DNA from 2 places in the Kosakonia radicincitans DSM 16656 genome. Region 2 is predicted to be linked to the other one. Evidence: riboswitches for the same ligand, from Rfam matches in the RefSeq annotation. Region 2 holds a riboswitch; the other holds the start of a gene.

Region 1 (5,927 bases), 770 kb from region 2:
TTTTTCCGTACAGAGTGGAGACTTCGGACTCATCCAGCGCGGTACTGTTGGTCGTCAGACTGGAGAGGTTATCCGGTTTCATTGATTGATGAACAACGCGCGCGCCAGGAATGATGGCAAAATGGTGGCCATCTGCATCGAAGTTAATCTGATCCTGCACGAATGCGCCCAGCGTGTAACTTTTGCTGTCCGCTTCCGGCTGCATGATTTCGCTGTAGATACTCGGCACCGGCGACTGGTTAAACGGACGTTTGGTTTTGGTGGTGCTGGCGTTGAAACCGGCGCTCAGATCGTGGCGGCCAAGGGTTTTCGCCAGCGCATTCTGTATGCCCCAGGTATCGGTATCGTAATTGGAGTACACCGTTTCCATGGTGGCGGTGGTGCTGTCCGGCATGTAAGTGCGGTCATGCGCTTCGGTGTGCTGGTAATAAACTTTGCTGGACATGCTGTCCAGCCAGTCGTTCATTGGCGTCCAGTCATCTTTCAGGCTGACGCCCCAGCGGCGGGTCTGGCTGGTTTGCTGTGCGTCGCCGAGGATGGTGCTGCCGCTGCTGTTCCATGAGTCGTAATGGGTGTGATTGGTTTTGTGGTAGTAATCCAGCGTACCGGTCAGTTTATGCTCATCGTTTGGCTGCCAGATACCGGAGGCCATCATCGCATCGGAGTGCCAGTTCGCCGGGTACGCATCAATGGAGCCGCTGTTGTTGCGGGTTTGCTGACCATCGCGGCGGCTATAAACAAAGATACCGCGCAGGGTTTCATCCCCTGCCGCGCCGGTCACGCCGTTGTGCCAGCTACGATCGGCGGAGTCATAATCGCTCTGGTAACCAAAGTAGCTGTTTTTACCCGGGTGCAGATAATCGTCCGGTGATTTCGGGCGGAAGGAGACGTTGCCGCCAATCGAGGTGTTTGCTTGATCGGTGGGCGTCGCGCCGGACTGAATATCCACATTGCCGTACATGTACGGATCGATATAGTCACGGCCAATGCCGAAGGTGTTCAGGCCCGCGCGGCTGACGTAGCTACGGCCGGTTGCATCCGGCTGCGGAATGCCATCAACATCAATTCCCACGCGGTTACTTTCCAGGCCGCGAATGTTGTAACCGGTGTAACCACCACGGTCAAAACCACTTTTGCCGTTACCAGAACCGCCGCTTGCGCCGGTCGCGCTAATCAGCGGCTCGTAACGCATGATAGAGCCGAAATCTTTCGCGCCTTTGTTTTGTAAATCCTGTGCGCTAACGGAATGGCTACTTCCTGCTTTCAGCACCGGTGCAGGCGCCGTAACGACCATCTGTTCGGCCGTATCCTGTTTCGCATTCGTTGCGGTAGTCGTCGAGGTATCGGTATCCGCTGCCAGCGCGGTGTTCTGATACAGGGCTGCGAGTAATGAAGTCACCACCACGCGCTTCCTGAAGCGACGCGGAGAAAGTTGCGATTTACACATAATATTTTGTAAGCCTTAGAATTTATTAGTATCAGGCTCACGTCTTACTTCCAGTCGTTCCACGAAACGAGAATACGTCAGGACAAAAATGCAGGTTATCGTTATGTTATGAGCTCAGATAGTAATGATAATGATTATCACTTGCAATGAATTCATAAATTTCTCACCTTTGTGTCCGCACTTTGCATACACTTTGCTGTCTGATTCGCCTTTTGGAGGGACGAGAAAATGAACAAACCGGCGATTACTTTACATTATTGCTCGCAGTGTAACTGGATGCTGCGCGCCAGCTGGATGGCGCAAGAACTGCTACATACGTTCAGTACCGATCTCGGATCGGTGCGTCTGATCCCCGGCACAGGCGGAATTTTTGTGATTGATATCGATGGCACAGTCATCTGGGATCGTAAGCAGGAAGGCGGTTTTCCCGATGCTGCAGAGTTAAAACGCCGCGTGCGCGACTACTGCTTCCCGGAAAAACCGCTCGGGCACGTAGAGAAAAAAAGCGATTAAGCGTCAAGCTGCGCAGGCAGTCATTGATGATGCGCATTGCGACCAATAAAAAGTTTTAGCAGGTAAAAAAAAGCCGCCCGCAAGGGGCGGCTGCAAATGCGACACCAGGGTTTCAAACGTCAGAATGGATGAAATATGTTCAGATTATCAATAATTTCAATGTGTTAACGATGAAAATATTCATTCACAAAGATCTTTTATTTTCATTACAAATCCCTGTTTTACAGGGATATTCTGATCATCGTTTTACAATTTGTTAGCACGCTCATTGTTAGTAACGAAGATGCACTTGCATGCCTTCAGACACAGAGCGGATTTCCTGTGTCTGAGGGTTCTTTTTTCGGGTTTTTCATTCAATTACGGGCAGTACATTGAGCGTTCGCTGCACTGCCAGTAAATTTATTTTTACATTCAGTAATGGAAGTTATTGAGTGCTATTTTCGGCAGGTGGTTTGCGATTCGCCATAATTGAAATAAAATATTTTTGATACGGCGAAAACTCAAAATTAATCGTGTCAGTCGCATCAAAATTAATAATTTTCACATACGTATAGCGCTCAATCATTTCATGGCCAGAAGTGTCACCTCTGAAAAAATCGTGCATTCCGTAACTCTCTTGCTCTTTGCCCATCAACCACTCCAGACTCACATGTAAATGGCGAAAAACCTGGCCTGCGAACCGTTCTGGCTTACCGTTTCCCGGCAAGCCAAATAAAACAAAAAAATCAAAAATATAATATTTTCTGCTATCAGATTTTTCCACCAACTGATATTGCTAAAGCGCTTATTCTTAATAATTATTACGGGCTATATCGTGCATGTCCGTTGCGTCAATGTTCCTAATTCTGCTTATTTAGTGGCATTAGTCAATACTCACTCATAGCGCCATTAAAAAAATAGGAAAAAACATCTTCGCAAGATTAAAATAAAAATGTTGCCAATAGTCCTGGTATTTTTACGGTTAAAGAGAGGGGAAGATATTTACCTTCCCCTGCATACAGTCTCAATACAGTGCGTTAATCAGCGTAAAACCCAGCGCCGTCATCAGCAACGAGCCCAGTACGTGCACCAGCACGGAGGTCATTGCCCACAGATAATTTCCCGTTTGCAACTGCGCGAAAATCTCCAGCGAGAAGGTTGAAAAAGTTGTCATGCCGCCGCACAGGCCCGTGGTGATCAGCAATCGCCAGGTGGGATCGAGATGCGGCTGGCGCGTAAAGAACGCCAGCGCGCCACCAATGATCATGCCACCCAGCAGGTTAACCAGCAGCGTACCCGGCGGCAGATTGGGAAAAAGCGCATTTAAACGTAGAGAGAGCAGCCAGCGGATAACGCAGCCTGCGGAACCACCCACAATGACGGCAAATAAAGACTTCAGCATGTTTTTCCTCATCAATACATCACGTTGAGGCATGCGGGAGGGACAAAAGAAAAACGCCCGACATGCCTCCATTTAAGAGTCATATCAGGCGTCATCAGCTTCTCCAGGAAGCGGTTGGGTAAGGTGGAACGCCATCACCTTCTGGCGCATTGTTAATGATTTTGCCCCTGCAGGCAAGTTACAGTAAGCCTAAGTGCTCAACCAGAATTAAACTGCCGATACCCATCAGCACCACGCCGCCGAGCACTTCCGCCCATTTGCCGATCGCCGCGCCAAGAAAACGCCCCAGCAGCATACCCGTAGTCGCCATAATCGTTGTCGCAAGGCCAATCATCAGCGCAGTCACCACGATATTCACGTTGAGAAACGCCAACCCGACACCCACGGCCATCGCATCCAGACTGGTGGCAATGGCGGTGGTCACCAGCAGCCAAAAACCGTGACGGCGCGGGGCTTCAACGTTTTCGTCAGGCGATTTGCTCACCCCCTCTTTCACCATCCGCGCGCCAAGCGCCAGCAGCAGCACAAAGGCGATCCAGTGATCCCAGTGCATGATGTACTGGCTGGCGGCCAGCCCCGCAGCCCAGCCAATTACCGGCGTGATAGCCTCAATGACGCCGAAGATCAACCCTGTTCTCAGCGCTTCGCGAACGGGCGGACGTTGTAACACCGCGCCCTTGCCAATGGCAGCAGCGAAGGAATCCATCGACATCCCAAAGGCCAGAATAATCATTGCATAGAAACTCATTGCTCACCCTTTAAAACCGCCTCAACAGAGGGGAAAAACACTGCGCTGCGAAAAGAGCGGCAATGGTGCCACAGCAACGACAAAAAGGCAAAAATTACTTATTTATCATCAACATATAGATGATGCTATGTTTTATAACCGAAGCTATGTTGCACACATTGATGATTTCTAATATTGTTATATTATAACATTTCATCACATAACAAATCATCAGGGAGCGCAGTATGATCATGAAGAAATCCGCCTTTGTTCTGGGTATGGGCGTATTACTGGGTAGTACACAGAGCATGGCTCACGATCATCACCACGGAAAGCCGCTGACAGAGGTGGAACGCAAAGCCAGCGAAGGCATTATCGACGATAAAGATGTCAAGGATCGGTCACTGTCCGACTGGGACGGGATCTGGCAATCGCTGAACCCATATCTGCTGAATGGCGATCTCGATCCGGTGCTGGAGAAAAAAGCGCAGCACGGCGACAAAACGGTGGAGGAGTACCGCACTTACTACAAAAAAGGCTATGCGACCAACATCGATACCATCGGCATTGAAAATAATGTGATTGAGTTTCACACCGGCAAAACGGTCACCCGCTGCCGCTATGACTACGCCGGTTATAAAATTCTGACCTACACCTCCGGCAAGAAAGGCGTGCGCTATCTGTTTGAATGCAATGACGCGCAGTCAAAAGCACCGAAATTTGTGCAGTTCAGCGACCACATTATTGCGCCGCGCCAGTCGCTGCATTTCCATATTTTTATGGGCAACGAATCCCAGCAAGTGCTGCTGAAAGAGATGGATAACTGGCCGACCTTCTATCCGTACAATTTGAACAAAGCGCAGATCGTAGACGAAATGCTGCACCATTGATGCCTGCGGGTGATTCAGCCTGTTTACGCCAGATGTGCCTGCAACCAGCCTTTAACGTCCTGCGTCGCTATCTGATGCCGGGCGTTCCAGGTCTGCTCCATCGGCCACCAGACCCCTTCGCCGCGGGCGAAAGCGGTGCGATAGCGGCACATTTGATCCTCCGGTTGCAGGCGCAATGCATCCGTTAACGCGGGCAGCGTATAAACGCCTCTTTTAAATGCCTGCCCTGTTACGGCTTCAACGGTATCCGCAAGCGTGGCATACGAGAGCGTTTCCCCGGCAATCAGTACCACCTCATTCATAATGCGTGGTTGATGCAGATAGATAGTGGTAGTCAGCCGACCAATATCGGCAGGCGAAGTCACCGTCACCCGCGTCTCCCATCCGCCCAGCGCATTTATCGTTTTTTGCTCCAGATTCACCACATCGAATGCTGGTTCAAACAGGAAACTGGTAAACATACCGGTCGACACGATCACCCATTCGGTGCCGGTTTGCGCCCGCAACAGTTCCCGGACATCATACTGCTCGTCCCACACCGGCTGGCCGCTGCCTTTTCCCACCACGTCGTAATCCACACCAAACTGCCATGGAAAATAGCGGCGTATACCTGCAGCCAGCACTGCACGGGTGATTTTAAGCTGCGTACCCGTTCCGGCGACAAAGCCCATGCAATTGATCACCGTATCAAACTGCGCCAGCAGCGGGATGAGCGAGTCAACCGTGCTGGTCGCAATATCGACAGCGATAAATCTCGCACCGCGATCCACCCATTTTTGGTGTGCCGCCGATCGCAAATAGCCACATTCATCCCACGCGCCTGGCGAAACCACAACCGTAACTGTGCCCTGCGCCTGCGTCACGGCAGGTACCAGCATGTTCAGCACCGCCGCGCCGAGTTGTCCCGCCCCAAGCACCAATACGTTTTCGTTCTGTATAGCCATTTCACGTCCTCATTCAATCAGATGG
Region 2 (5,927 bases):
TTGACGTCATCGCCGACTGGCCGGTCAACCGGGTCAGCGAACTGCTACCCTGGCGCATCACACCGCCAACTGAATAACACATCCCTGTCAATACGGCCCTCGGTGTACGCTTACATTTGCAGCAGGCGGGACAGAGTTGCCGCCAGTGCGAGCAAGGGGACGCCATCCTCTTTCCCCTGAACAAGAACAAGTGCATGTGTGTAGATTTTCATGGCTGTCTCCGGCTTTGATTGAGGAAGTGTTCCAGCCAGGGCAGAAGCTGTTTCTTCCGGCTGACCATGTCCGGCACGGAGCAGGGCGCCGCGTTGCCACTCTCCGGCCCGGCGAAATACAGTGTTGAAAAGTATTCACGGATATCAGTCACCATCAGCACGATAAGTCCGGCTCCGGTTGTCACCGCCATCTGCGCCATCGCATTTTGCAGTTCATCCAGTACGGGAGTGACCTGGCCTGGTGAACTCACCTCCAGTTGTGCGATACGCACATCCGTGCCGGCGAGCGAAAAGGTCTTAAGGTCTTTATGCAGAAGCTGTTCTGTGGACTGTCCGGTGATATCGGTTTTGGCTGCCAGTAGCCCGCGGGCAAACGCCTTACGTTTTACTCCCGACAGAACGCAGAGTTCAGTGGCTGTACGGATATCGTCTTCCGTCGTGGTGGGTGAGCGCAGATTAACGGTGTCGCTGAGCAGCGCGCCAAGAAGCAGGATGGCGTGAGTCGGGGGCATTGTGCGGCGCATTTCTGCATCCATCAGCAGCCAGAGTACTGTTGCGCTGCTGCCTGCCGGTTTTATCCAGACCTCCGGCGGCAGTTGCGTGACCAGACCGCCAAGCCGGTGATGGTCGATAATCCCGATGATATTGCTCTGGAGGAGATCAGCAGGCCCCTGTGCCGGTTCGGTAAAATCGACCAGCCATACCGGTTCACCTTTCAGTGGAATATCCAGCAGGGGCGGCAGGGAGAGCCCGGCAGCTTCAAAAATATAGCGTGTCTCAGGATTCGCTTCACCGGGCCGCCAGGCACGGGCAGGACGGTTACACCGGTTGAGCCAGCCCGCCGTCACGGCTGCGGTGCAGACAGCGTCGCTGTCAGGGTTAAGATGACCAAAAACATTAATCAAAGATGTATCCCCGTTAAGGGAAGTACACAGGCCGGAAGGATTTATCGACGGCCTGACATACCTCCTGAAAATCAAGAGTCATATCAGGCGTCATCAGCCCCGGACGGGGCGGTTGGGAAAGGTGGAACGCCATCACCTTTAGAGACATCATAGCTCAACGCCTCTGGAAAGTCAGCAGACAAAGGCTTTTTCCTGTGCCCATGAAGGTGTATGGCTGAGAAAGGTAAGGTGTACAGCATTTACCGGAATTTACTCGCATTACAACGGTGCAGATAAACGTTTGTGATAAAATTTTTTGCTTATCAATCATTTCAGGTGGGCGATGTCATGCAGGCAAGCCTGATAATGTCATCCACCAGGTGTTTTCACGGACAGATCCACGTTTTCCGCAGGAAAACAGCCTGGTCTAAACATTCTGAAAGGAGGTTGTATGCCACAGCCCATGCGCGCAAACAGAAAAAAACTTAACGGAGTTATCAGCGGGTTTATCAGTTCCCCGGCTGCGGGCGGTATTATACTCATCCTCGCGTCTGTAGCAGCCATCGTGATAGCTAACTCTCCCCTGCTTGAGGGATATGAATTACTGCTGAAATACAAAACTGCCGGGCTTTCCACGGAGCACTGGGTCAACGACGGCCTGATGGCCATCTTTTTTCTCTTTGTCGGTCTTGAGATTAAGCGGGAGCTTCTTGCCGGGCAACTGGCAACATGGAGCCAGCGTGCCCTGCCGGGTTTTGCGGCGCTGGGGGGCGTTGTCGTGCCGGCACTGATTTATGCCTGGTTTAATGCCGGTAATGCAGAGACGCTTCGCGGATGGGCTATCCCGGCCGCGACGGACATTGCGTTCGCGCTCGGCGTGCTGACTTTGCTGGGAAAGCGGGTTCCGGCATCACTGAAGATTTTTCTCTCTGCCCTTGCCATCCTTGATGACATGGGGGCCGTAGCGATAATTGCGATTTTTTATACCAGTCATATTTCACTCATGATGCTGGGCGGCGCTATGGTAACCGCACTGATGATGTTCATGATGAACAGGGCCGGCCTTAAACGATTGTTTCCCTACCTCGTTGCAGGCTGCCTGATGTGGTTTTTTATGCTGCAGTCGGGGGTTCATGCTACGGTGGCTGGTATTCTGGTGGCCCTTTTCATCCCGCTGAAAACAGACAGCACTTCCGGTTCACCGCTGGAGCGACTTGAACATGGTCTTGAGCCGTGGGTGGTTTTCCTTATTCTGCCGGTGTTTGGTTTCGCGAATGCAGGCGTATCGCTCACAGGCCTGACCGCAGAGGATCTTCTGTCACCCGTGCCAGTTGGTGTGGCCACGGGACTCTTCCTGGGTAAGCAGGTGGGCGTTTTTGGCCTTTCGCTGCTCGCTGTCGGTCTGGGGCTGGCCAAAAAACCGGAAAACAGCTCGTGGCTGCAGATATACGGCGTCTCTGTTCTGTGCGGAATTGGTTTTACCATGAGCCTTTTCATTGGCAACCTTGCATTTGCGGAAAGCCAGTTACTCATAGATGAAGTGAAAGTCGGCGTACTGGTGGGATCAGTTCTGTCTGCGTTGACTGGGGCGCTTATCATGTTGCTCCCGCGTCAGCGTTGAGATGTAACAAATGCTGAGTGTCGAGCTGTTATTAAAGCTTTCATTCTTCTTGAATATTTTCCATTCCACATAATGTATATTCAATGAATACGGGGAGATGACGTGCCATGCAAATGGCACGTCATCTCTTATTGACTCATTGACTCCGTAACCGCCTGCCAGGTTATAAATCCACCGCTCAGATTATATGTCCGGAAGCCGTGAGCCTGCAGAATACGGTATGCCACATGCCCGCGCAGGCCACTCTGACAACCGATAAAAATATCTTTATCTTCAGGTAATTTTTCAAGATTCTCCCGCAGGGAATCAAGAGGGATGGATAGCGCGTCAGGATATTCACCAAATTGTTTCAGTTCTGCAGGAGACCGAATATCAACTAAACAATAACTGCCCGGTTCCCGTTGTAACACATCGCTGACATGACTGATGACCGTATCTCCCTTGATGACATTTGCCGCCACCATTCCAGCCTGGTTAACGACGTCCCTTGCACTGTTAAAAGGAGGAGCATAGGTCAGCTCCAGATGCTCGAGATCGTTGACGGTAAGCCCCGCGCGCTGTGCGACAGCCAGGACATCGATGCGTTTATCAACCCCTTTTTTCCCTGACGCCTGGGCCCCGAGAATTTTACCGGTATCGGGGCTGAACAGCAGTTTCAGACTGATCATTGTTGCCCCCGGGTAGTAACTGGCATGATCAGCGGCATGGACGTAAACCTTCTCGTATCGGGTACCATGGGCTTTCAGCTGCTTTTCATTCGCCCCGACACTGCCAATACTCAGCGAAAATACCTTACAAATGGATGTCCCCTGACTGCCATGGTAAAAGCTGTGACGATCGAGCATATTGTCAGCAGCAATGCGTCCCTGGCGGTTGGCTGGCCCTGCCAGAGGAACATTAGCGGGTTCCTGAAAGACAAGGTCAGGTGTTTCAACTGCATCCCCCACGGCGTAGATGTCAGGGATACTTGTCTGCATACAGGCATTGACACTTATGCCTCCCCGTTTACCCACGGCGAGCCCGGCTCCTGTGGCAAGGCTGCTCTCAGGTTTTACCCCGATGGCGAGAATAACCATGTCGGTCTGCAGAAACCCACCGTCAGACAGTGCAACGCGGAATCCCGTCTCTGTCCGCAGTACCTCGGTGAGCGCCGTTCTGAGACGCAGATCAACGCCATGACTCCTGATTTCCTGATGCAGGGCCGATGCCATTTCAGGATCAACCGGAGCCATAACCTGTTCCCCCATCTCCAGCAGGGTCACACTGATCCCCCTTTCGCTCAGTGCCTCCATCACTTCGAGCCCGATAAATCCCCCCCCGACAAGCGTGGTGTGAGCGATTTTATGTTGCTCAATCCACGCCTGGATAGCATCCATGTCAGTAAGATTTCGAAGCGTAAAGACACCCTCTTCCTGTAGTCCGGGCAAGGGGGGGACAACCGGAGCGGCACCGGTACTGAGGAGCAGACGATCCCATTCTTCGGTATGGACCTCCCCGGAGGTCAGATTTTTAACCGTCACTGTCTTATTAACCGGGTCTACTGACGTCACTTCATGACGGATACGGACGTCTATGTTAAAACGGGATTTAAAATCCTCCGGAGTTTTCAGAATCAGCGACTGCCTTAACGGAATTTTTCCGCCTATATGATAAGGCAATCCACAGTTGGCGAAAGAGACATCGCTTCCCCGCTCAAACACAACAATACTGACATCCTCTGATAACCGACGAGCCCTGGCTGCAGCGGATGCGCCCCCGGCAACACCACCAACAATCACTATTTTCATTACATCCTCTCTGTTCACTCGGGGCAAAATATCTGCCAGATATAATTAGTTACCCGGTCCAGCTGGACGCTGCAGACCTGAAGAACACGGTGGCAAAATTATGCTACCATCATTATACTAAACTATATTATATAAAAATACATAATGTGAGAAATCAGCAATGCCCATGAATGAAGACACAAAACGTCAGACCGATATGAAAAATGCAGCCCTGGGGGCAGCAGATGTCTTACGGGGACTGGCCAACAGTGACCGGCTATTGTTGATGTGTCAGTTAAGCCAGGGGGAAGCAAACGTAGCCGAGCTGGAAGCGGCGGTCGGTATTTCTCAGCCAACCCTGTCTCAGCAGCTTGGTGTCATGCGTCGCTTAAAGCTGGTAGAGACCCGACGGGCAGGGAAAATGGTATTTTACCGTATTGAGGATAAACGTATCATGACGTTGTTAAATACCTTATATGAGCTCTACTGTCCGCAGGCAGACACCGGTAACGGAAGCCATAACAACGAATAATGTGATTCTGCTTTCCCCGCAAACCGTTTTATCAGTGGTTCATTAACCCTGTTCAGGCTGTGAAGTGCCTGGCCGGAGTCTGCAATACTGTAACGGGAAAGCGACAGTGGTCCGGATATACCCGCCGGTAATGCCTGTCCGGACTGTATTTATCGCTCACGCGTTCACTGATTAACCCACTGATTCATTGGTGTTTAATACTGTTACGGTCAGAAAAAACAGCCACAGGAGCACGGATGGTACTGCACTGTCAGCAATGGCCAGTGGCTGACAAACCTTTTTTCGGCTGCCACCGGGTGACATTATTCAAGCAGGCTACGCAACATCCAGGCAGTTTTCTCATGCAACTGGATACGTTGCGTAAGCAGATCTGCTGTGGCTTCATCATTCGCATTATTAACGACCGGGAAAAGGGAACGTGCAGTTTTAACCACGGTCTCCTGGCCCTGGACAAGATTCTCAATCATGTTTTTTGCTGCCGGAATATCCTTGTCTTCATTAACCGCTGTTAAACGTGAAAATTCATGATATGTGCCGGGCGCAAAGCATCCGAGCGAGCGTATACGTTCAGCGATATCATCAACGGCAGTGGCCAGCTCATTGTATTGATCTTCAAACATTAAATGTAAGCTGTTAAACATGGGGCCAGTTACATTCCAGTGATAGTAATGTGTTTTTATATACAGGGTATAGGTGTCAGCAAGAAGCCGTGCCAGGCCGTCTGCAATTTCCACACGGGATGATTCAGCAATACCAATATCAATGATTTGTTTACTCATAACTACCTCTTACATTGTTTCAGTGGGATATATGATGTGCCATTATTCTTTCCGGTCTGGGCAAAACACGCCTCAAATTTTTATAATAACCAGGTACACCTGTCGTCTGTCACACTAGCGATGTGCCAGAGCA

What was found. A riboswitch is a leader RNA that binds a small molecule or an ion and turns the genes downstream of it on or off. The one in region 2 is predicted to bind fluoride.
Region 1: another riboswitch for fluoride. It lies ahead of crcB (fluoride efflux transporter CrcB); the one in region 2 lies ahead of Y71_RS25085 (DHHA2 domain-containing protein).

What each region holds. Positions count from the first base shown of each region.
Region 1 is NZ_CP018016.1:4,448,076-4,454,002, forward strand. Features, by position in the region: gene Y71_RS21390 (TonB-dependent receptor domain-containing protein) at 1-1,447, opposite strand, end outside; gene Y71_RS21395 (Rdx family protein) at 1,676-1,960, shown strand; gene Y71_RS21400 (hypothetical protein) at 2,385-2,723, opposite strand; gene crcB (fluoride efflux transporter CrcB) at 2,964-3,341, opposite strand; fluoride riboswitch at 3,420-3,489, opposite strand; gene mntP (manganese efflux pump MntP) at 3,520-4,089, opposite strand; gene zinT (metal-binding protein ZinT) at 4,314-4,958, shown strand; gene Y71_RS21420 (aromatic alcohol reductase) at 4,982-5,902, opposite strand.
Region 2 is NZ_CP018016.1:5,219,310-5,225,236, forward strand. Features, by position in the region: gene tnpC (IS66 family transposase) at 1-77, shown strand, start outside; gene Y71_RS25085 (DHHA2 domain-containing protein) at 209-1,117, opposite strand; fluoride riboswitch at 1,195-1,263, opposite strand; gene nhaA (Na+/H+ antiporter NhaA) at 1,548-2,717, shown strand; gene Y71_RS25095 (FAD-dependent oxidoreductase) at 2,846-4,504, opposite strand; gene Y71_RS25100 (ArsR/SmtB family transcription factor) at 4,665-5,015, shown strand; gene Y71_RS25105 (Dps family protein) at 5,318-5,794, opposite strand; gene Y71_RS30830 (PaaI family thioesterase) at 5,909-5,927, opposite strand, start outside.